Regions from separate parts of the Caldimonas sp. KR1-144 genome, predicted to be linked through region 3. Evidence: predicted binding sites of a transcription regulator. Region 3 holds the regulator's gene; each other region holds the start of a gene.
What was found. The regulator FNR, encoded in region 3, switches genes on or off when oxygen is low (the NO sensors DNR and NnrR bind a similar motif). The targets are predictions, from matches to a motif close to TTGATNNNNATCAA.
Positions count from the first base shown of each region.

Region 1: ACO2TI_RS01555 (phenylacetic acid degradation protein PaaY) is a predicted target of FNR. The motif match lies at 2,529-2,542, and genes of this name have one in related genera.
Region 2: ACO2TI_RS11250 (universal stress protein) is a predicted target of FNR. The motif match lies at 2,572-2,585, and genes of this name have one in related genera.

Region 1 covers NZ_JBMSEE010000001.1:293,955-300,922, reverse strand. Annotated here, with positions in the region: gene hrpA (ATP-dependent RNA helicase HrpA) at 1-468, shown strand, start outside; gene ACO2TI_RS01570 (GlsB/YeaQ/YmgE family stress response membrane protein) at 548-793, shown strand; tRNA gene ACO2TI_RS01565 (tRNA-Pro) at 831-907, shown strand; gene ACO2TI_RS01560 (polysaccharide lyase) at 929-1,834, opposite strand; gene ACO2TI_RS01555 (phenylacetic acid degradation protein PaaY) at 1,880-2,482, opposite strand; gene ACO2TI_RS01550 (enoyl-CoA hydratase-related protein) at 2,614-3,417, shown strand; gene paaI (hydroxyphenylacetyl-CoA thioesterase PaaI) at 3,423-3,857, shown strand; gene paaK (phenylacetate--CoA ligase PaaK) at 3,892-5,199, shown strand; gene paaA (1,2-phenylacetyl-CoA epoxidase subunit PaaA) at 5,222-6,235, shown strand; gene paaB (1,2-phenylacetyl-CoA epoxidase subunit PaaB) at 6,251-6,553, shown strand; gene paaC (1,2-phenylacetyl-CoA epoxidase subunit PaaC) at 6,562-6,968, shown strand, end outside.
Region 2 covers NZ_JBMSEE010000004.1:174,346-181,313, forward strand. Annotated here, with positions in the region: gene ACO2TI_RS11230 (CBS domain-containing protein) at 1-44, opposite strand, end outside; gene ACO2TI_RS11235 (SagB/ThcOx family dehydrogenase) at 244-852, shown strand; gene ACO2TI_RS11240 (HPF/RaiA family ribosome-associated protein) at 888-1,238, shown strand; gene ACO2TI_RS11245 (CapA family protein) at 1,312-2,427, opposite strand; gene ACO2TI_RS11250 (universal stress protein) at 2,649-3,071, shown strand; gene ACO2TI_RS11255 (ATP-dependent helicase) at 3,268-5,346, opposite strand; gene aceE (pyruvate dehydrogenase (acetyl-transferring), homodimeric type) at 5,500-6,968, opposite strand, start outside.
Region 3 covers NZ_JBMSEE010000012.1:84,035-91,002, forward strand. Annotated here, with positions in the region: gene ccoO (cytochrome-c oxidase, cbb3-type subunit II) at 1-467, shown strand, start outside; gene ACO2TI_RS22500 (cbb3-type cytochrome oxidase subunit 3) at 478-633, shown strand; gene ccoP (cytochrome-c oxidase, cbb3-type subunit III) at 630-1,541, shown strand; gene ccoG (cytochrome c oxidase accessory protein CcoG) at 1,564-2,994, shown strand; gene ACO2TI_RS22515 (nitrogen fixation protein FixH) at 2,991-3,224, shown strand; gene fnr (fumarate/nitrate reduction transcriptional regulator Fnr) at 3,232-3,969, opposite strand; gene hemN (oxygen-independent coproporphyrinogen III oxidase) at 4,113-5,492, shown strand; gene ACO2TI_RS22530 (sulfite exporter TauE/SafE family protein) at 5,503-6,258, shown strand; gene icd (NADP-dependent isocitrate dehydrogenase) at 6,396-6,968, shown strand, end outside.

The sequences.
Region 1 (6,968 bases), on a different contig from region 3:
CGCACGCGGCTGAACCTGATCGCGCAGGAGGTTGCGCGTCAGGCGGCCGCGATCCTTCAGGAGCACGCCAACGCGGCGCGCAAGCTCAAGGACAGCCGCGCGCCCAAGGACGTGGCTGACGACGTGACCGCCCAGCTCCAGCGCCTGGTGCCCAAGCGCTTTCTCGCCGCCACGCCCTATGGCCAGTTGCAGCACCTGCCGCGCTACTTGAAGGCCGTCACCGCGCGGCTCGACAAGCTGCGTGCCGATCCGGCGCGCGACGCGCAGCGCCTGGCCGAGCTGCGCCCGCTGGAGCAACGCTTCCTGCGCCGCCTGGCCGAGCGCAAGGGCGCTGCCGACGCGCGGCTCGACGAGTTCCGCTGGCTGCTCGAAGAGCTGCGCGTGAGCCTGTTCGCGCAGGAGCTGCGCACGCCGCAACCGGTGTCGGTCAAGCGGCTGGAAAAGGCCTGGGCGCAGATCGCAGCCTGAACCGGGCAAGCGCGCGATAGACGCCGGCGCCGCGGCGCGCTTAGAGTGCGCCGACCTCAACCCTGGTCAGGAGCGCTTCATGCACTATCTCTGGATGGCCGTCATCGGCTTCGTCGTCGGACTCATCGCACGAGCGATCCTGCCGGGCAGCCAAAGCCTGGGCATCATCCTCACGACGGTGCTCGGCATCGTCGGCTCGCTGGTGGCCGGCTTCATCGGCCAGGCGCTGGGCCTCTATGCGGCGGGCGCGCCAGTGGGCTTCATCGCCTCGGTGCTGGGGGCCGTCCTTGTGCTGTGGATCTACGGCAAGGTCAAGCGCGCCTGATGAAACGACATGCGACCGGTAGAATCGCGGCCGGTCTCGGGGTGTAGCGCAGCCTGGTAGCGCAACTGCTTTGGGAGCAGTGGGTCGCACGTTCGAATCGTGTCACCCCGACCAAATTCCCATCGGCGGCCCGGGTCAACGGCCCGCCATCCACGCCCGCAGCTGCGGCTCCTCATAGCCCGAGTCGCGCACGAACCAGGGTCCGCGCAGCAGCATTTCCTGCCCGACCTTGGAATCGAGCGGGTACATGCCCTGCTTGAAGTAGTGCTCGCCGTCGGCATAGCCGAACGGGCCGCGGTAGTCGAGCACCTGCTCGCCGTCGATCCAGGTCTGCAGGCCGCCGCCCTCAGGGTCGAGGCGAACGTGCTGCACGATCGTCGTCCAGCGGCCCGTCACCGCCGGCCCCAAGTCCTTGCGCACGACGCGATGAACCTGATCGGCCTGCGTCATCGGCACCTTGGTCGCGCTGCGCACGTCGATCGTGTAGCGCCCGGAGCGGATAGCCAGCGCCATCGGCGGATTGCGCCCGGCGGTGCTGTGGATCTGCGCGACGATGTAGGTGGCGTCGGTCGGCGTCCAGTTCGGCAGGTAGACCTGCCAGACGCGCCAGAACCAGCTGTCGCGCGGCGGCGAGGTGGCCGGGCGGCCGCGATAGAAGTTGAGCTCGGTGCGCGGTTGGCCGGCGATCTGCGGGTCGTCGGGCAATTGCTTGAGCCGCAGCACCTTGCGGTTCTTGTCCGTCGGGTCGGGCACCAGCGAGATGCGCGGCTCACCGAGGTAGTCGATCGCGTCCGCGGCTGTGTTGCTCGCCGTGTTGACGCCGGCGGCCTCGTAGCCCACGGTGACCTTCTGGCCCTTGAGACCTAGCGCGGGATCGAAGCCGAACAGCACGTCGGCCGGCGACACGGCCTTCGGCTTGGAGGACTGAATGGCCTTGGCGATGGCATCCATCTGCGCCACCTGCCATTCGCCGGCCAGGGCCGCTGGGGAGGCCGACGCGAGCAGCGTCCATGCCAGCAGCAGGCTTCGTTCGTACGTCATGGCACGCATCCCCGATCACTACGCGGCCATTGTGGTCCGTCCGCCTCAGCCGCGCTTCGCCGCGATCAGTGGCTTGACATCCGGCGCGGGCACGCGCTGCCGGTCGGCCTCGGGACCTGGCAGCGGCTGCACCTCGACCATCGTCGCGAGCGAGCGGCGTGCGAGATCCTGGTAGGTGAGGGTGCCTTCGAGCTTCCAGGCGATCTCGTCGTCGCGCAGCGGGCGCTTCACCTTGGCCGGCAGGCCCGCCACCAGCACGGCTGGCGGGATCTGCATGCCGGCGGGCACGAAGGCGCAGGCCGCGACGATCGCGCGCTCGCCGACCACGGCCTCGTCCATCACCACGGCGTTCATGCCCACCAGCGCGTCGCGCTTGACGACGCAGCTGTGCAGCACCGCGCCGTGGCCGATGTGGCCGTTCTCCTCAACCACGGTGTCGGCGCTGGGAAAGCCGTGGACGACGCAGCTGTCCTGCACGTTCGAGCCGGCCTTCAGGACGATGCGTCCGAAGTCGCCGCGCAGGCTCGCGCAGGGGCCGACATAGCAGCCGGGGCCGACGATCACGTCGCCGATCAGCACGGCGCTCGGGTGGACGTAGGCGCTGGGGTCGACCACGGGGGTGACGCCGTCGATGGCATAGCAGGGCATGGGTGTCTCCTGTGAGGCGCTGCGGGTTATCCCGGGGCTCTTCGGCTTGCGCCAGATCAAAGTGCTCCGTATTATTCAACCGACCGGTCGGTTAATCAATCGGCCCAAGCTCCCAACCCCTGATCGACGCCATGTCCGAAGCACTCGTTCTCTCGGCCCAGCAGGGCGCTGTGCGCACGCTGACGCTCAACCGCCCGGCCGCGCTCAACAGCTTCACCACCGACATGCACCGGGCGCTGCGCGCAGCGCTCGACGAAGCTGCGGCCGATGCCGCCGTGCGCTGCGTCGTGATCACCGGCGCCGGCCGCGGCTTTTGCGCGGGGCAGGACTTGTCGGATCCCGCCATCGCGCCCGACCTCACGCCCGGCGCCACCCCCAAGGACATCGGCCGCCTGCTCGACGACCACTACATCCCGCTGGCCAAGCGGCTGCGCTCGATGCCGGTGCCGGTGATCGCGGCGGTCAACGGCGTGGCGGCCGGCGCCGGCGCCAACATGGCCTTCAACTGCGACCTCGTGGTCGCGGCCAAGTCGGCCAGCTTCATCCAGGCCTTCTCGAAGATCGGACTGATCCCCGACTGCGGCGGCACCTGGCTGCTGCCGCGCCTGGTGGGCCGCGCGCGCGCGATCGGCCTGGCGATGACCGGCGACAAGCTGCCCGCCGAGGAAGCCGCGCGTATCGGCCTGATCTGGCAAGTCGTGGACGACGCCGCCTTCGCCGACACGGTGGGCGCGCTCGCGCAGCGCCTGGCCGGCATGCCGACCAAGGCCCTGGCCGAGACGCGCCGCGCGATGGACGCCGCGGTCGAGCTCGGCTTCGACGACGGCCTGGCCCTCGAGGCGCGCGTTCAGGGCGAACTCGGCCGTGCGCACGACTACCTCGAGGGCGCGAGCGCGTTCCTGCAAAAGCGCGCGCCGCAATACAAGGACCGCTGAGCCGCATGGAGCCCACGCCGCAACAGATCGCCGACCTCGTTCGCGAGCGCATGCACGCGAACGACCGCGCCACGCAGGCGCTCGGCATGCGCATCGTCTCGGTCACGCCCGGCGCGGCGACGCTGGAGATGACGGTGCGCGAAGACATGCTCAACGGCCACGAGACCTGCCACGGCGGGCTGATCGCGTCGCTGGCCGATTCGGCCTTCGCGTTCGGCTGCAACTCGTACAACGAGCTGACCGTGGCCTCGGGCTTTTCCATCGACCTGATGGCGCCCGCGCGCCTGGGCGACGTGCTGACCGCGCGCTGCGCCGAGGTGTCCAAGGCTGGCCGCACCGGCGTCTACGACGTCGAGGTGAGCAACCAGCGCGGCGAGCGCATCGCGGTGTTCCGCGGGCGCTCGTACACCATCAAGGGCAAGCCGGCCGTCGCGCCCTGAGCTTGCGCAGACGAGACCCACAGGAGACATCCCCATGCCGGTCCGGCAACCCGCCCCAGGCGACCTCGAGCCGATCGAGCGCGCCAGCCGCGACGAGATCGCCGCGCTGCAGCTGCAGCGCCTGAAGTGGTCGCTGCAGCACGCCTACGACAACGTCGCGCATTACAAGCGCGCCTTTGACGAGAAGGGCGTGCACCCGAGCGAGCTGAAGTCGCTCGCCGACCTTGCCAGGTTCCCGTTCACGACCAAGAAGGACCTGCGCGACAACTACCCGTTCGGCATGTTCGCGGTGCCGCGCCAGCAGGTGTCGCGCGTGCACGCCTCGTCGGGCACGACCGGCAAGCCGACGGTCGTGGGCTACACGAAAGGCGACATCGACCGCTGGGCCGATCTCGTCGCGCGCTCGATCCGCGCCGCGGGCGGCCGCCCCGGCGACATCGTCCACGTCGCCTACGGCTACGGCCTCTTCACCGGCGGCCTGGGCGCGCACTACGGCGCCGAGCGCGCCGGCTGCACCGTGATCCCGATGTCCGGCGGCCAGACCGAGAAGCAGGTCCAGCTGATCCAGGACTTCCGGCCCGACATCATCATGGTCACGCCGAGCTACATGCAGGTGATCGTCGAGGAGTTCCGCCACCAGGGGCTCGACCCGCGCGAGATGAGCGTCAAGGTCGGCATCTTCGGCGCCGAGCCCTGGACGGAAGCCATGCGCCGCGAGATCGAGGCCAGCGCCGGCATCGATGCGGTCGACATCTACGGCCTGTCGGAAGTGATGGGCCCCGGCGTCGCCAACGAGTGCATCGAGACCAAGGACGGCCCGGTGATCTGGGAAGACCACTTCTATCCCGAGATCATCGACCCCGAGACCGGCGAGGTGCTGCCCGATGGCGAGGAAGGCGAGCTCGTCTTCACCACGCTGACCAAGGAAGCGCTGCCCGTGATCCGCTACCGCACGCGCGACCTCACGCGATTGCTGCCGCCCACCGCGCGCAGCTTCCGGCGCATGGGCAAGATCGTCGGCCGCAGCGACGACATGCTGATCATCCGCGGCGTCAACGTCTTCCCGACGCAGATCGAGGAGATCGTGCTCGCGCACGGCCAGCTCTCGGGCCAGTATCAGCTCGTGGTCGCGCGCGACGGCCGGCTCGACACGCTGGAAGTGCGCTGCGAGCTGCTGCCCAACGCCACGGCCACCGCGGCCGACGCGGCCGGCTGGGTGCAGCAGCGCATCAAGACGATGGTCGGCGTCAGCACCACGGTGCAGGTGCTGGCGCCGGAATCGATCGAGCGCACGCTGGTCGGCAAGGCCAGGCGCGTGATCGACCAAAGACCCAAGGGTTGAGACGGTTCAAGGAGAGCCAAGCATGTACACCCAAGCCATGGACACCATGGGCAAGGACGCCGGCGACGGCAAGAAGCCCGTGCGCTCGGCCGAGGAAGCGCAGCTCGAGCAGCGCTTCGACGCGCGCATCGACGCCGGCGAGTTCATCGAGGCCAAGGACTGGATGCCCGAGCACTACCGCAAGACGCTGGTGCGCCAGATCAGCCAGCACGCGCATTCCGAGATCGTCGGCATGCTGCCCGAGGGCAACTGGATCTCGCGCGCGCCCACGCTCAAGCGCAAGGCGATTCTTCTCGCCAAGGTGCAAGACGAAGGCGGCCACGGCCTGTACCTCTATTCCGCTGCCGAGACGCTGGGCACCGCGCGCGACCAGATGCTCGACGCGCTGCACACGGGCAAGGCGAAGTACAGCTCGATCTTCAACTACCCGACGCTGACCTGGGCCGACGTCGGCACCATCGGCTGGCTGGTCGACGGCGCGGCGATCATGAACCAGGTGCCGATCTGCCGCTGCTCGTATGCGCCGTATGCGCGCGCGATGGTGCGCATCTGCCGCGAGGAGAGCTTTCACCAGCGACAGGGCTTCGAGGCGCTGCTGACGATGATGCAAAAGGGCACCGACGCGCAGCGCGCGATGGTGCAAGACGCGGTGAACCGCTGGTGGTGGCCGTCGATCATGATGTTCGGCCCGCCGGACGACCAGTCGCCCAACACCGCGCAGTCGATGCGCTGGGGCATCAAGCGCGTATCGAACGACGAGCTGCGCCAGAAGTTCGTCGACGCCTCGGTCGACCAGGCCAAGGTGCTCGGCGTCACGCTGCCCGACCCGGACCTCAAGTGGAACGAGGAGCGCGGCCACTGGGACTTCGGTGCGATCGACTGGAGCGAGTTCTGGCGCGTGGTGGGCGGCGACGGACCCTGCAACCGCGAGCGCCTGGCCACGCGTGTGAAGGCGTGGGAAGACGGTGCCTGGGTGCGCGAAGCGGCCCTGGCGCATGAGCGCAAGCGCGCCGCGAAAGAAAAGGCCGCGGCCTGAAGCAAAGGATTCGAGATGACGACCCAAGATCCGCAACAACGCGAATGGCCGCTGTGGGAAGTGTTCGTGCGCACGCGCGCCGGCCTGGACCACAAGCATTGCGGCAGCCTGCACGCGCCCGACGCCAAGATGGCGATCCAGCTCGCGCGCGACGTCTACACGCGCCGCCAGGAGGGCACGAGCGTGTGGGTGGTGCGCTCCGACCAGATCGTTGCGAGCGATCCGGGCGACAAGGACATGTACTTCGATCCGATGGAGGACAAGGTCTACCGCCACCCGACCTTCTATCAACTGCCGGCCTCGGTCGACCACATGTGAGGCCGGCGATGCAGGCATCGATCTCGCTTTCCAAGACGCCCGCGCTGCAGTACCTGCTGCGCATCGGCGACACCTGCCTGATCCACGGCCAGCGCCTGGCCGAGTGGTGCGGCCACGCGCCCGTCCTCGAGGAGGACATCGCGATGGCCAACATCGCGCTCGACCTCGTGGGCCAGGCGCGCGCGCTGCTGAGCCACGCCGGCGCGGTGGAAGGGCAAGGCCACGACGAGGACCAGCTCGCCTTCCTGCGCGACGAGCGCGACTACTTCAACGCCACGCTGGTCGAGCTGCCGCGCGGCGACTTCGCCTTCACCGTCGTGCGCAACACGCTGGTGTCGACCTTCCTCAAGCTGCTGTGGGAGCGGCTGCGCGACTCCAGCGACGCCGAGCTCGCCGCGATCGCCGGCAAGGCGCT
Region 2 (6,968 bases), on a different contig from region 3:
TCGATCGTGACAAGCTCGCGCTGGCACAGGCTTTCGAGGTTCATGGCGGGCACTCCGAGGATGGGTCGCCCGAGCAATCTAGACCTCGCAGGCGCCGGCGTGTTGATGCATATCAGCCGCCGCCGCACAGACCACGACGGCAAGCCGCTGTCGATGCGATTGAGCCAACGCAATGACCCGCCGCGGCGCGGCGCCTAAGGTCATGGCAGCGCCGACAAAGCGCGCCAGCCAGAGGGCCGCACCATGTCCACCGTTCCGCTCGACCTCGAGACCGACACCGTCGTGCTGCCGCCGCCGCGCCTTCCCGACGGCGCATCGTTCGAACTGCTGCTGAAGCGGCGCCGCAGCACGCGCGGGTTCCTGCCCGATGCACTGACGCTGCCCAGCCTGTCGGCCTTGCTGTGGGCGGCGTTCGGCATCAACCGCATCGAGCGCGGCGGGCGCACCGCGCCGTCGGCGCATGACTGGCAGGAGATCGAGGTGTTCGCGGTGCTGAAAGAAGGCAGCTACCGCTACGACCCTCGGGCGCACCGCCTGCTGCTGGTGAAGGCCGAGGACCTGCGCGCGCTCACCGGCACGCAGGACTTCGCGGCCAGCGCGCCGCTGAACCTGATCTACGTCGCCGACCGCGCGCGCATGACGGGCGTGCGGCCGAACGAGTTCGAGTTCCTGGCCGGCGCCGACGCCGGCTGCATCGCGCAGAACGTCTATCTGGCCGGTGCCGCGCTGGACCTGGCTGTCGTCGTGCGCGCCCTGATTGACCGGCGCGCCCTCGCGGCCGCGCTCGGCCTGGCGCCCACGCAGCGCATCACGCTGGCGCAAAGCGTCGGCCTGGCGGCCCATGGAACCTGATCACCGAACCCGTGTTGCCGAAGGAGAGATCCCCGATGAAGCTTCCCCTGCAGCTGCAGTTCCTGGGCATGGACCCGTCGCCCGCGGTCGAGACCGCGGTGCGCGAGAAGGCGGCCAAGCTCGAGCGCTTTCGCGCCGACCTGAACTCGTGCCGCGTGGTCGTCGAGCAGATGCACAAGCACCGCCACCAGGGGCGGCCGTTCACGGTGCGCATCGACGTGACGCTGCCTGGCCACGAACTCAGCGTCGATCACGTGCAGAACGAGGACGTCTACGTCGCGCTGCGCGACGCCTTCGACGGCATGACGCGACGCATCGAAGACGGCGTGCGGCGCGAACGCGGCCAGGTCAAGCAGCACGTGCCGGCGCGGCCGGAGTCGGCCTGATCGGGTCGGCCATTGCCGCGCCGGCTCGAAGCGGGCATCTGCCGGGCCACGCGAGTGCTCCCGTCGCGTCAGCTCACTGGAGCAGTTGCCATGGCCCGTCCGCGGGCCCGACGATTCGTGTCGCGAAGCCGGCGCCCGTCAGCAGGTTGCGCAGGCTGCTGGCGGCCAGCGCATCGGCGCGCACGAGCTGCAGGCGGCGCCGGCGCAGCGTCACGATTTCCAGCGCCTGCAGCCGGCCGTCGGCCGTCGACAGCGTCGCTGCGTACAGGCAGCCGGTGTCGGCGCGCCAGGCGCCGTGGGGGCCGATGCCTTCGTAGTCGTTGATCAGGTCGCCGCAGCCGTGCAGCACGAGCCGTTGCGCATGCACCTCGATCGGCAGGGGATGGTGCGCGGAATGGCCATGGACCAGGTCGGCGCCGCCCGGCTCGACAAGGATCTGCGCGAAGCGGCGCTGCGCTGGCGCCACGGCGACGACCCAGTTGCCACCCCAGTGCAGCGAGACCACGATGCGATCGCCGGGGAGGCGATGGCGCCGGATGCATTCGCGCAGCGATTGCGCGTGCCGGTCGGCCAGGCCGGGCAGCAGCGCGACGCCGGGACGGTGCGCCGTCGCGGCCCAGTCTTGCGCGACGCCGCTGTCGGGCGTGGCACGCGCAAACAGCAGCAGCCGCGCGCCGCCGGGCAGCGGCAGCACCGCAGGGGCTTCGGCCTCGTCGGCATCGAGGCCGGCACCGGCGAACGCGATCCCGGCCGCGCGCAGCGCCGCCAGGGTGTCGGCCAGGCCGTCTGGGCCCCAGTCCAGCACGTGGTTGTTGGCGAGGCTGCAGGCGTCGATGCGGGCCGCCTCGAGCACCGCGACGTGTCGGGGGTCCATGCGGTAGTGGATCGCCTTGTCGTGCCAGGGCTGGCCACGCGCGGTGATGGCTGTCTCGAGATTGACGATGCGCAGGTCCGGCTGCAGCCGACCGATCTCGGCCAGCGCGTCGCCCCACGGGTACTCGGGCGCAAGGCCGCGGCCGATCGGCCCGTTGACGCGCTCGGCGAGCTGCACGTACTCGCGCGCGTCGTGGACCCACGGCTCGTACAGCGCGGGCGGCAGCGGGTGCGCCAGCACCTGATCGATGCCGCGGCCCGTCATGACGTCGCCGGCCAGCAGCAGCTTGAACGTGTCCGTGGTTCGGCCTTTCATTGCACCTGCCCACGTCCTTGTAGCGCCCGGCGCCTCGCGATGATTGCGCTGGCGCAATTCGCCCCGTCGCGGCCGCGCCACCCAGGCCCGGGTGCGCGCGCCGGTCGTCGGCCGTACACGCAATGCCCGCATGGGAGGCGCGAGTTGACGCTTGTCAACGCGATGCCGCACTCATGGCCGCACGATGGCGCGCATCGAACGACCCCAAGCTGGAGAGCGACATGAAGGTACTCCTCGCCGTGGACGGCAGCGACTACACCAAGCGCATGCTGGCCTACCTGGCAGCCCACGACGAACTGCTCGGCCCCGACACGCAATACGTGGCGGTCACCGTGGTGCCGCCGATCCCGCCGCATGCGGCGAATTACCTGTCGAAGGCGGACCTGGCCGGCCACTACGAGGACGAGGCCGAACGCGTGCTGGCGCCGGTGCGCCAGTTCACCGCGCAGAACGGCTGGAACGTCGAGTTCCTGCGCCGCGTGGGGCACGCAGGCGACGTGGTCGCGCAGACGGCGAACGAAGGCGGCTTCGACTTGCTGGTGATGGGCTCGCACGGCCACTCGGCCATCGGCAGCCTGGTGATCGGATCGGTGACGGCGCGGGTGCTCGCGCAGTGCAAGACGCCGATGCTGATCGTGCGTTAGCGGTGGGGGTTGGAAGTCCTCAAAGGCGGCGCGCCGTTCGAGGAGGCCGCAGGGGACCTGCTTCGCGGCGAAAGCTCGGCCCTGCACTTCGCGGCAGGCGGTGGCCGGCGGGCGTGATTTCTGGGGCGGCGAGCAGCGCAGGGCCGGGGGCGGCGCGCGTGAGCGGGCGATTCAACGCAACTTCCGAGCTGCGGCGCTAGGGCCCGCGACGAAATCCCAGGTCGACGGCCACCGCTGGCGCGGCGAGCGCAACGGGCGCCGACGCATCGCCGCGGTTCGAGCCCGTCACGCGCTCGAACGCGCCGGCGATCGACGGCGGGATGAAGCGCGTCAAGGCGCCGTAGACGTGCTTGTCGCCGCCGCCGGCTTGCTGGGTGAGGTAGAAGCGCTGAGGCACCAGCAGGTGCAGGTGCCGCTTCGCGCGCGTCATCGCCACATACAGCAGCCGCCGTTCCTCGGCCAGCTGCGCGGCGGTGCCCGCGCTCAGGTCCGCCGGCATGCAGCCGTCGACGACGTTGAGCAGGTGAACCGACTGCCATTCCTGGCCCTTGGCCGAGTGGATCGTCGACAGGATCAGGTAGTCCTCGTCCAGCAATGGGGTGCCGGCCTCGTCGCTGGTGGCTTCGGGCGGATCGAGCGTGAGCTCGGTGAGAAAGCGCTCTCGGCTCGCGTAGCCGCGCGCGAGCTGGGCCAGTTGCGCCAGGTCGGCAAGCCGTGCGCGCGGCTCGTCGTGCAGGCGCTCGAGCTGCGGCTCGTACCACTGCTGCACCGAGGCGACTTCCTGCGGCCAGCCGGCTTCGCCTTCGCGCAAGCGCCGGTACAGCTCGCGCAAGGACGCCCAGTCCGCCGCCGCGGCGCCCGGCGGCTCGAAGGCGAGCAGGGCCTCGGCCGGATCGGCCGCGGCATCCATGGCGTCGAGCAGGCGCCGCGCGGTCGCCGGCCCGATGCCCGCCACCAGCTGCGCGACGCGGAAACCCGCCAGCCGATGGCGCGGGTTGTGCACCCAGCGCAGCACCGAGAGCACGTCCTTGATGTGCGCGGCCTCCAGGAACTTGAGGCCGCCGAACTTCACGAACGGGATGTTGCGCCGCGCGAGCTCGAGTTCGAGCGCGGCGCTGTGGCTCGAGCTTCGAAACAGCACTGCCTGCGACTTGAGCCTGATCCCCATCTCGCGGTGCTCGAGCACCTGGTCGGCCACCCAGCGCGCCTGCGCCGCCTCGTCGTCCACCGACACCAGGCGCGGCTTCTCGGATGAAGGCCGGTCGCTCCACAGCGCCTTGCTGAAGCGCTCCTCGGCCAGGGCGATCACCGCGTTCGAGGCGGCGAGGATGGGCTGCGTCGAGCGGTAGTTGCGCTCCAGCGTGACCAGGCGCGCCGGCGTCGCGAACCCGTGCGGGAAGTCGAGGATGTTGCGCACCTCGGCGGCGCGAAACGAGTAGATCGACTGTGCGTCGTCGCCCACCACCGTGAGCCCGCGCCCTGTGGGCTTGAGCGCGCGCAGGATGGCCGCTTGCAGGCGGTTGGTGTCCTGGTACTCGTCGACCAGCACGTGGTCGAAGCGCTGGCCGACATGGGCGGCGAGTTCGGGCGCTTCCATCATGCGCGACCAGTACAGCAGCAGGTCGTCGTAGTCGAGCACCTGCTCGTCGCGCTTGCGGGCCACGTAGGCCTCGAACAGGCGCTCCAGCTCGTCGGTCCAGTTGCAGCACCACGGGTAGTGCTCGAGCAGCAGCGGGTGCAGCGCGGCCTGGCTGTTGATGAGCCGCGAGTAGATCGACAGGCAGGTGCCCTTGAGCGGAAAGCGGCTGCGCGCCTTGGCGAAGCCCAGCGCCTCGCGCACCTGAGCCATCAGGTCCTCGGCATCGCCGCGGTCGAGGATGGTGAAGCTTTCGGACAGGCCGATGTGGCGGGCGTAGTCGCGCACAAGCCGCGCGCCGATGCCATGGAAGGTGCCGGCCCAGGGCAGCACGGGCGCCCGGCTGCCCGGCGCGAGGCCCAGCGCGAGCTGCAGCTGCGCACCCACGCGCTGCGTCATCTCGGCCGCCGCGCGGCGCGAGAAGGTCAGCAGCAGCAGCCGCTGCGGATCGGCGCCGGCGAGCACCAGCCGCGCGACGCGCGCGGCCAGCGTCTTGGTCTTGCCGCTGCCGGCGCCGGCGATCACCAGCAGCGGCGCGGCCTGCGTGGGGTCACCGTCCAGGCCGTGCTCGACGGCGAGCCGCTGCGCGTCGTTGAGGGTGTCGAAGGGGTCGAGGCTGGGGGCGGCCAGGGCGTGCATGGACGGGCGGCGATCGGCGGGTACGGCGGTGCCGATGGCGCGTCTTGCGGTGGCCTGCGAGCCGCGGGTCGATCGGCTGTATGGAAAAACAGTATCTCATCCCGCGGCCGCGTGGAAGCGCAGGCCAGGTGGATCGCCGTCGTCCACTGGCTCTCAGGCATGCAGGGGATGGGGCTTGGCCGGGTCGATTCCGTACCGGCGAATCGCCTCGCTCACTCGGGTGGCGGGGATCACGCCGTCGTCGGCCAGCGCCTTCAAGGCCGCGATCGTCACCCAATGGCGGTCGACCTCGAAGAAGTGCCGCAGGGCGGCACGGGTATCGGAGCGGCCGAAGCCGTCGGTTCCCAGCACGACGTAACGCTGCGGCACGTAGGCGCGGATCTGCTCGGCCAGTGCTCGCACATAGTCGGTCGCGGCGACGACCGGCCCTCTGGCATCGCGCAGCAGTCGCGTCACGTGCGGCTCGCGCCGCGGCGCCTCGGGGTGCAGCAGATGCTCGCGCTCGGCAGCCTGGCCGTCGCGCGCCAGCTGCGTGAGGCTCGGAACGCCCCACAGGTCGGCCGCCACGCCCCAGTCATCGCGCAGCAGGTCGGCCGCGGCGATGACTTCGTTGAAGATCGTCCCCGCGCCCATGAGCTGGACGCGCGGCGCAGCGGCGTCGTCGGCCCCGGCCTTGCGAAAGGCATACATGCCCTTGAGGATGTCCGACGCGACGTGGTCGCCCTGCGGCATGGCCGGCTGGGCGTAGGGCTCGTTCATCACGGTGAGGTAGTAGAAGACGTCCTCCTGCTCGGCCACCATGCGGCGCAGGCCGTCCTGAACGATCACCGCCAGCTCGTAGGCGAACGCGGGGTCGTAGCTGATGCAGTTCGGCACCGCCGATGCCCACAGCAGCGAATGGCCGTCTTCGTGCTGCAGGCCCTCGCCGTTGATCGTCGTGCGGCCTGCGATGCCGCCGAGCAGGAAGCCGCGCGCGCGCATGTCGGCGGCGGCCCAGATCATGTCGCCCACGCGCTGGAAGCCGAACATCGAATAGAAGATGTAGAACGGCACCATGGCCTGGCCGTGCGTCGAATACGACGTGGCCGCCGCGATCCAATCGGCCATGCCGCCCGCTTCGCTGATGCCTTCCTGGAGGATCTGCCCGGTGGCGGACTCCTTGTAGAACGACAGCGAACCGGCGTCCTGCGGCACGTACTTCTGGCCGTCCTGGTTCCAGATGCCGACCTGACGGAACAAGCCCTCCATGCCGAAGGTGCGGGACTCGTCGGGCACGATCGGCACGATGCGCGGGCCCAGCACCGGGTCGCGCAGCAGCGTACCGAGGATGCGCACGAAGGCCATCGTGGTCGACATGCCTCGGCCCTCGGCAGTGGCTTCGAGAAGCGCGCCGAAGGTCGACAGCGCAGGCACGGCCAGCGACTCGGCCCCGCGGCGGCGCGCGGGCAGGTAGCCGCCCAGCGCCTCGCGGCGCGCGCGCATGTAGGCGAGCTCCTTCGAGTCGGCCGGCAGCTCGATGAAGGGCACGTCCTCGATCTTGTCGTCGGCGATCGGCAGGGCGTACTTGTCGCGCAGCGAGCGCAGCGCGTCGAGCTCCATCTTCTTTTGCTGGTGGTTGGCGT
Region 3 (6,968 bases):
TCAAGCCCTACACCGCGCTGCAGCTCGCCGGGCGCGACATCTACCTGCGCGAAGGCTGCTACGGCTGCCACTCCCAGATGATCCGCACGCTGCGCGCCGAGACGCTGCGCTACGGGCCGTACTCGCAGGCCGGCGAGTTTGTCTACGACCATCCGTTCCAGTGGGGCAGCAAGCGCACCGGGCCGGATCTCGCACGCGTCGGCGGGCGCTACAGCGACGAGTGGCACCGCATCCACATGCACAACCCGCGCGACCTCGTGCCGGAGTCGAACATGCCGGCCTATCCGTGGCTGGCCACGGCGCCGCTCAAGCCCGAGGAGGCCGAGCCCAAGATGCGCGCGCTGCGCACGCTGGGCGTGCCGTATCCCGACGAGCAGATCGCCGGCGCCGCTGCCGAGCTCAAGGGCAAGACCGAGCTCGACGCCCTTGTGGCCTACCTGCAGGTGCTCGGCACCGCGGTGAAGTGAGGAGGGCGCGATGGACATCAACGACGCACGCATTGCGGTGACGGTGCTGCTGTTCGCGGCCTTCATCGGCATCGTGGCCTGGGCTTGTGCGCGCAGCAACCGCGCGCGCTTCGACGAGGCCGCGCTGCTGCCGTTCGCCGACGAAGAAAAAGGGAGAAAGGCATGAGCGATTTCGTCTCGAACGGCTGGTCGATCTTCGTCGCGGTGGTGACGATCGTCGGTCTGGTCGCCTGCTTGTGGCTGTTGGTGGTCGCGAGCAAGCGCACCGTGATGGCCAACGACAACACCACCGGTCACGTCTTCGACGGCGACCTGCGCGAGATGAACAACCCGCTGCCGCGCTGGTGGATGGTGCTGTTCGTGCTGACGGTGGTGTTCTCGATCGTCTACCTGCTGCTGTACCCCGGGCTGGGCAGCTCCAAGGGGCAGTTGGGCTGGACTTCGCCGGGCGAAGTGGCGTCCGCCAACGAGCGGGCGCGCTCGCAGATGGAGGCCGTGTACGCGCGCTTCCAGCCGATGAGTGTCGAGGCCCTGGCGCAAGACGCCGGCGCGCGCGCGATCGGCGAGCGGCTGTTCCTGAACAACTGCGCCACCTGCCACGGCTCGGACGCGCGCGGCAGCAAGGGCTTTCCTAACCTGACCGACGACGACTGGCTGTGGGGCGGCAAGCCCGAGAACATCGTCGAGACGATCACCAAGGGGCGCCAGGGCATGATGCCGCCGATGGCGGCCGCGCTCGGCAGCGCCGAGGACGCGCGCAACGTTGCGAACTACGTGCTCAGCCTGTCGGGCAGCCCGCACAACAACATCGCGGCCCAGCTCGGCAAGAGCAAGTTCGGCGCCTGCGCGGCCTGCCACGGCATCGACGGCAAGGGCAACCAGGCACTCGGCGCGCCGAACCTGAGCGACCGCATCTGGTTGCACGGATGGGGCGAGGCAGCGGTGATGGCGATGATCACCAACGGCAAGCACAACCAGATGCCGGCCTTCGGCGAGCGTCTCAGCGACGTGCAGGTCCGCATCCTCGCCGGCTACGTGACCGGCATGCGCGGTCAGACCGTGGCGGCGCGATGAACGTCATCGGGAAGGCGGGCGGATGAACGAGTCCCCGGCCCGCGCAGGCGATGCGACCGTCGAGATCGTGTCGCTCTACCGCAAGGAGGCGACCATCCATGCGCGTGCCGTGCACGGCTGGTTCGCCGCCTGGCGCTGGGTGTTGGTGTGGCTCACCCAGCTGGTCTTCTACGGCCTGCCGTGGCTCACGTGGAATGGTCGCCCGGCGGTGCTGTTCGACCTGATCGAGCGGCGCTTCTACATCTTCGGCCTCGTCCTCTACCCGCAGGACTTCATCTACCTCACGGCGCTGCTGATCGTCTGCGCCTACGGCCTGTTCCTGTTCACTGCGGTGGCGGGGCGACTGTGGTGCGGCTACGCCTGCCCGCAGACGGTCTACACCGAGATCTTCATGTGGGTGGAGGAAAGGCTCGAAGGCGACCGCAACGCGCGCATCCGCCTCGATGCGTCGCCGTGGACCTTGGAGAAACTGCTGCGCCGCGGCGGCAAGCACCTCGCGTGGGGTGCGATCGGGCTGTGGACCGGCTTCACCTTCGTCGGCTATTTCACGCCGATCCGCCAGCTGTGGGCGGGTGCGATGTCCTTCGGCCTGGGCCCCTGGGAATCGTTCTGGATCCTGTTCTACGGCTTCGCCACCTACGGCAACGCCGGCTTCCTGCGCGAGCAGGTATGCAAGTACATGTGCCCGTACGCGCGCTTCCAGAGCGCGATGTTCGACCACGACACGCTGATCATCAGCTACGACCCGGGCCGCGGCGAGCCGCGCGGCTCGCGACCGCGCAGCATGGCGCATGCCCAGCTTCGCGGCCAGGGCAAGGGCGATTGCATCGACTGCACGCTGTGCGTGCAGGTCTGCCCGACCGGCATCGACATCCGCCGCGGCCTGCAGTACGAATGCATCGGCTGCGCCGCCTGCATCGACGTGTGCAACGGCGTGATGGACAAGATGAGCTACCCGCGCGGCCTGATCCGCTACGCGACGCAGCGCGAGATCGATGGCGGCGCGCGCCTTGGCTGGCGGCGCGTGCTGCGCCCGCGCGTGCTCGTGTACTCGCTGGTGCTGCTGCTGATCTCGGTGGCCTTCGTCGCATCGGTGGCGCTGCGCGCGCCGCTGCGCGTCGACGTGGTGCGCGATCGCGGCAGCCTGGCGCGGCTGGTGGAGGACGGTCGCATCGAGAACAGCTACCGCCTGCAGCTGATGAGCTCGTCCGAGGCGGCATTGCGCGTGCAGGTGTCGGTGCGCGGCATAGACGGCGCCAAGGTGCTGACGCGCTCGGCGGTCACCGAGCTCGGCGCGGCCGAGTCGCGCTGGCTGCCGCTGGCGGTGCAGGTGCCGCCCGAAGCGGCGCTGTCGATCGGGCCCGGTGCGCATCGCATCGAGTTCGTGATCGACGTTCAAGGTGCCGGCCGCGCGCCGGTGATCGAAACCTCGACTTTCGTGGTGCCGCGATGACGACCCAAGCTGCGTGCGCGCCGTGGTGGCGCTTTCCGATCGTCTGGCTCGTGATCGCCGGGCCGCTGGCGGTGGTGGTGGCGGGTGTGCTGACCGCCGTGCTGGCGGTGAACGGCGCCGACGCCAGCGTGCCGGCGGTGCCGGTCACGCGCGAGCGCAGCGCCGCGCCGGCAATGGCCGGACGCAATCACGCGGCGACGCCGCTGCCTTCGGGCAGCGCTTCTCGCTGACCGCGGTTCAGCAGCTGGTCGCGGCGACCAGCCGGCGCAGGCCGGCGGCGTCGCGCACGCGCACGTCGCGCTGCTTGACCTCGAGCAGGCCGTCGTCTTGGAACTTGGAGAAGGTGCGGCTCACGGTCTCGAGCTTGAGACCGAGGTAGCTGCCGATCTCCTCTCGCGTCATGCGCAACACCAGCGCGGTCGGCGAGAAGCCGCGCGCCTGCAGGCGCTGCGTGAGGTTGAGCAGGAAGGCCGCCACACGCTCCTCGGCGCGCATGCTGCCCAGCAGCAGCATCACGCCGTGGTCGCGCACGATCTCGCGGCTCATGATCTTGTGGAACTGCTGCTGCAGCGGCGTGAACTCGCGCGAGAGCTTCTCGAGCTGCTCGTACGGGATTTGGCAGACCTGGGAGTCTTCCAGCGCGACCGCATCGACCGTGTGGCGGTCGCTGCTGATGCCGTCCAGGCCGAGCAGTTCGCCGGCCATCTGGAAGCCGGTGACCTGGTCGCGGCCGTCGTCGGCGACGACGCGGGTCTTGAAGAATCCGGTGCGTACGGCGTAGATCGACGTGAAGCGATCGCCGGCCTGGAACAGGGGCTCGCCGCGGCGCACGGAACGCGGCGGCGCGACGAAGCGCCCCAACCGGTCCAGTTCGTCGGCGGACAGCCCGAGCGGCAGGCACAGCTCGCGCAGGTTGCAACTCGAGCATGCGACCTTGACGGCCTCGATGCGCGTTGAATCGGCAGAAGCACTCATGCGCGAAATTATCGTGATGCAGCTCAGCGCGAGAACTCGTGCGGCGCCGCCGCGCAAGCGCTGTTTGACGGAGATCAAGCGACTGCGCGGACCCGGGCGGCACAGTCCTTCGCATGCTCACCGAGCCGAAATCCGTGGCGCCCATGATCGACGCCGAGCTGCTGCGCCGCTTCTCCAAGGGCGGGCCTCGCTACACCTCCTATCCGACCGCCGATCGCTTCGTCGAGGCCTTCGGCGCCGAGCAGTACCTGCAGGCGCTGGCCCAACGCCGCGAAGGCGGGGCGCTGCATGGCGGCGAACCTTTGTCGGTCTACGTTCACATCCCGTTTTGCGAGTCGCTGTGCTACTACTGCGCCTGCAACAAGGTCGTCACGCGCCAGCATGGCCGTGCCGAGCCTTATCTGGCGGCGCTGGAGACGGAGATGGCGCTGCAGGCGCAGGCGCTCGGGCCGCACCGGCCGGTCGCGCAGCTGCACCTGGGCGGGGGCACGCCGACCTTCCTCAGCGATGCCGAGCTCTTGCGCCTGATGACCAGCCTGCGGCGCAGCTTCGCGTTGCAGCCCGGTGCCGAATGCTCGATCGAGGTGGACCCGCGGACCGTGGACACGTCGCGGCTGGCGTGGCTGGCCGAGCTGGGCTTCAACCGCATCAGCTTCGGCGTCCAGGATCTGGACGCAGCGGTGCAGCAGGCGGTGCACCGCGTGCAGCCGCTCGAGCAGATCGAGGCGTTGATGCGCGATGCGCGGGCATTGGGCTTCGAGTCGATCAACGTCGACCTGATCCACGGCCTGCCGCGGCAGACCACGGCGTCGTTCGCGCGCACCGTGCGCGAGATCGCCCGGCTGCGGCCCGACCGCATCGCGCTGTATGCCTACGCCCACCTGCCGCAGCGCTTCAAGCCGCAGCGGCGCATCGTCGCCGAGGAACTGCCCGGTGCGGGAGAGCGGGTGGCGCTGCTGGCCCAGGCGATCGACGGCTTCCTCGAGGCGGGTTATGAGTACATCGGCATGGACCATTTCGCGCTGCCGGGCGATTCGCTGGCCGTTGCGCGGCGGCAGGGCCGTCTGCATCGCAGCTTCCAGGGCTACTGCACACAGCCCGACGGCGATCTGATCGCGCTCGGCGTCTCGGCAATCGGCCGCGTCGGCGCGACCTACAGCCAGAACACCAAGGATCTGGCCGAGTACCAGGAACTGCTCGCCGCGGGCGTGCTGCCCGTCGTGCGCGGTCTGGCGCTCAGCCGGGACGACCTGCTGCGCCGCGCGGTGATCATGGCGCTGATGTGCCAGGGGCGGCTGGCGTTCGAGTCGATCGAGCTGGCGCACCTGATCGATTTCCGCACCTACTTCGCCGAGGAATTGGCGGAGCTGCAGGCACTGGCCGACGACGGCCTGGTGACGATCGACGCCGACGGCCTTGAGGTCACGCCCTTGGGCTGGTACTTCGTGCGTGTGATCGCGATGGTGTTCGACAGGCCGCTGCGCAGCGACCGTGCGCGCGAGCACTACTCGAAGGTGATCTGAGGATCCGTCGATGGACGGCTCCCTGCTGCTGTCCGGCCTGCTGATCGGCTTGGCCGGGAGTCCGCATTGCATCGCGATGTGCGCCGCGCCTTGCACGGCGCTGGCCTCGCGCTGCGATCCGCAGCGTCCGCGGCGGGCGCTGCTCGCCTGGCACGCGGGCCGCGCGCTCGCCTACACGGCGGCCGGTGCGCTGGCGGCCGCGGGCAGCGGCGCGCTGTTCGAGCTGGCGCGCGCGTCGGTGGCGCTGAAGCCCTTGTGGACGCTGCTGCAGGTGGCGGCGATGGTCCTGGGCTTGTGGCTGCTGGTGACCGGCCGGGCACCGTATTGGTCGGCCACCGGCATGCCGGGCTGGCTGCGTCGCATCGGCGCTGCGGATGACGCTCGGCCGATCGTCGTGGCGCCCGCCGGCCAGCGCGGCGCGTTCGCGATCGAAGCGCCGTCGGCTGGGGGTGGCTGGCGCGCCGGCGCCGCCGGACTCGCCTGGGTGGCGTGGCCCTGCGGCCTGCTCTACGCGGCGCTGGCGGTCGCGACGCTGGGGGCGACACCCTGGCACGGCGCTGCCGTGATGGCGGCCTTCGCGCTGGGCAGTTCGGCGGGCCTCGCGGCCGGGTCGTGGCTGTGGCGGCTGGGACGGGGCAACCGCCAGGTCGTGCCGCCGACGGTCGCGCTGCGCCTGGCCGGCGCGTTGCTGACCGCCGCCGGACTGTGGGCGTTGTGGCGCCACGGCGTGGCGGGCGAGGTTCAGGCCTGGTGCCTGCCATCCTGATCGCAGCGCCAGTGAAGCCCCGAAGGCCCGAGCGCTAGAGTCGCTCGCCTACAATCGCCGGCTCGGTCCGACACCGTCGCCGGCCCGAAAAGAACCCTCCCGCAGCCTTATCGATCCCCGAGCGGAGACTCATCGACATGTACCAGCACATCAAGGTGCCCACGGGCGGCCAGAAGATCACGGTCAACAAGGACTTCTCGCTGAACGTGCCCGACCAGCCCATCATTCCCTACATCGAGGGCGACGGCACCGGGTTCGACATCACGCCGGTGATGATCAAGGTCGTGGACGCGGCCGTCGAGAAGAGCTACGGCGGCAAGCGCAAGATCCACTGGATGGAGATCTACGCCGGCGAGAAGTCGACCAAGGTCTACGGCCCGGACGTCTGGCTGCCGGAAGAGACCCTGCAGGTGCTCAAGGAGTACGTGGTCTCGATCAAGGGCCCGCTGACCACGCCGGTCGGCGGCGGCATCCGCTCGCTGAACGTCGCGCTGCGCCAGGAGTTGGACCTCTACGTCTGCCTGCGCCCGGTGCGCTACTTCAAGGGCGTGCCCTCGCCGGTCAAGGAGCCCGAGAAGACCGACATGGTCATCTTCCGCGAGAACTCGGAAGACATCTACGCCGGCATCGAGTTCGAAGCCCAGAGCGAGAAGGCCAAGAAGCTGATCAAGATCCTGCAAGAGGAATTCGGCGTCAAGAAGATCCGCTTC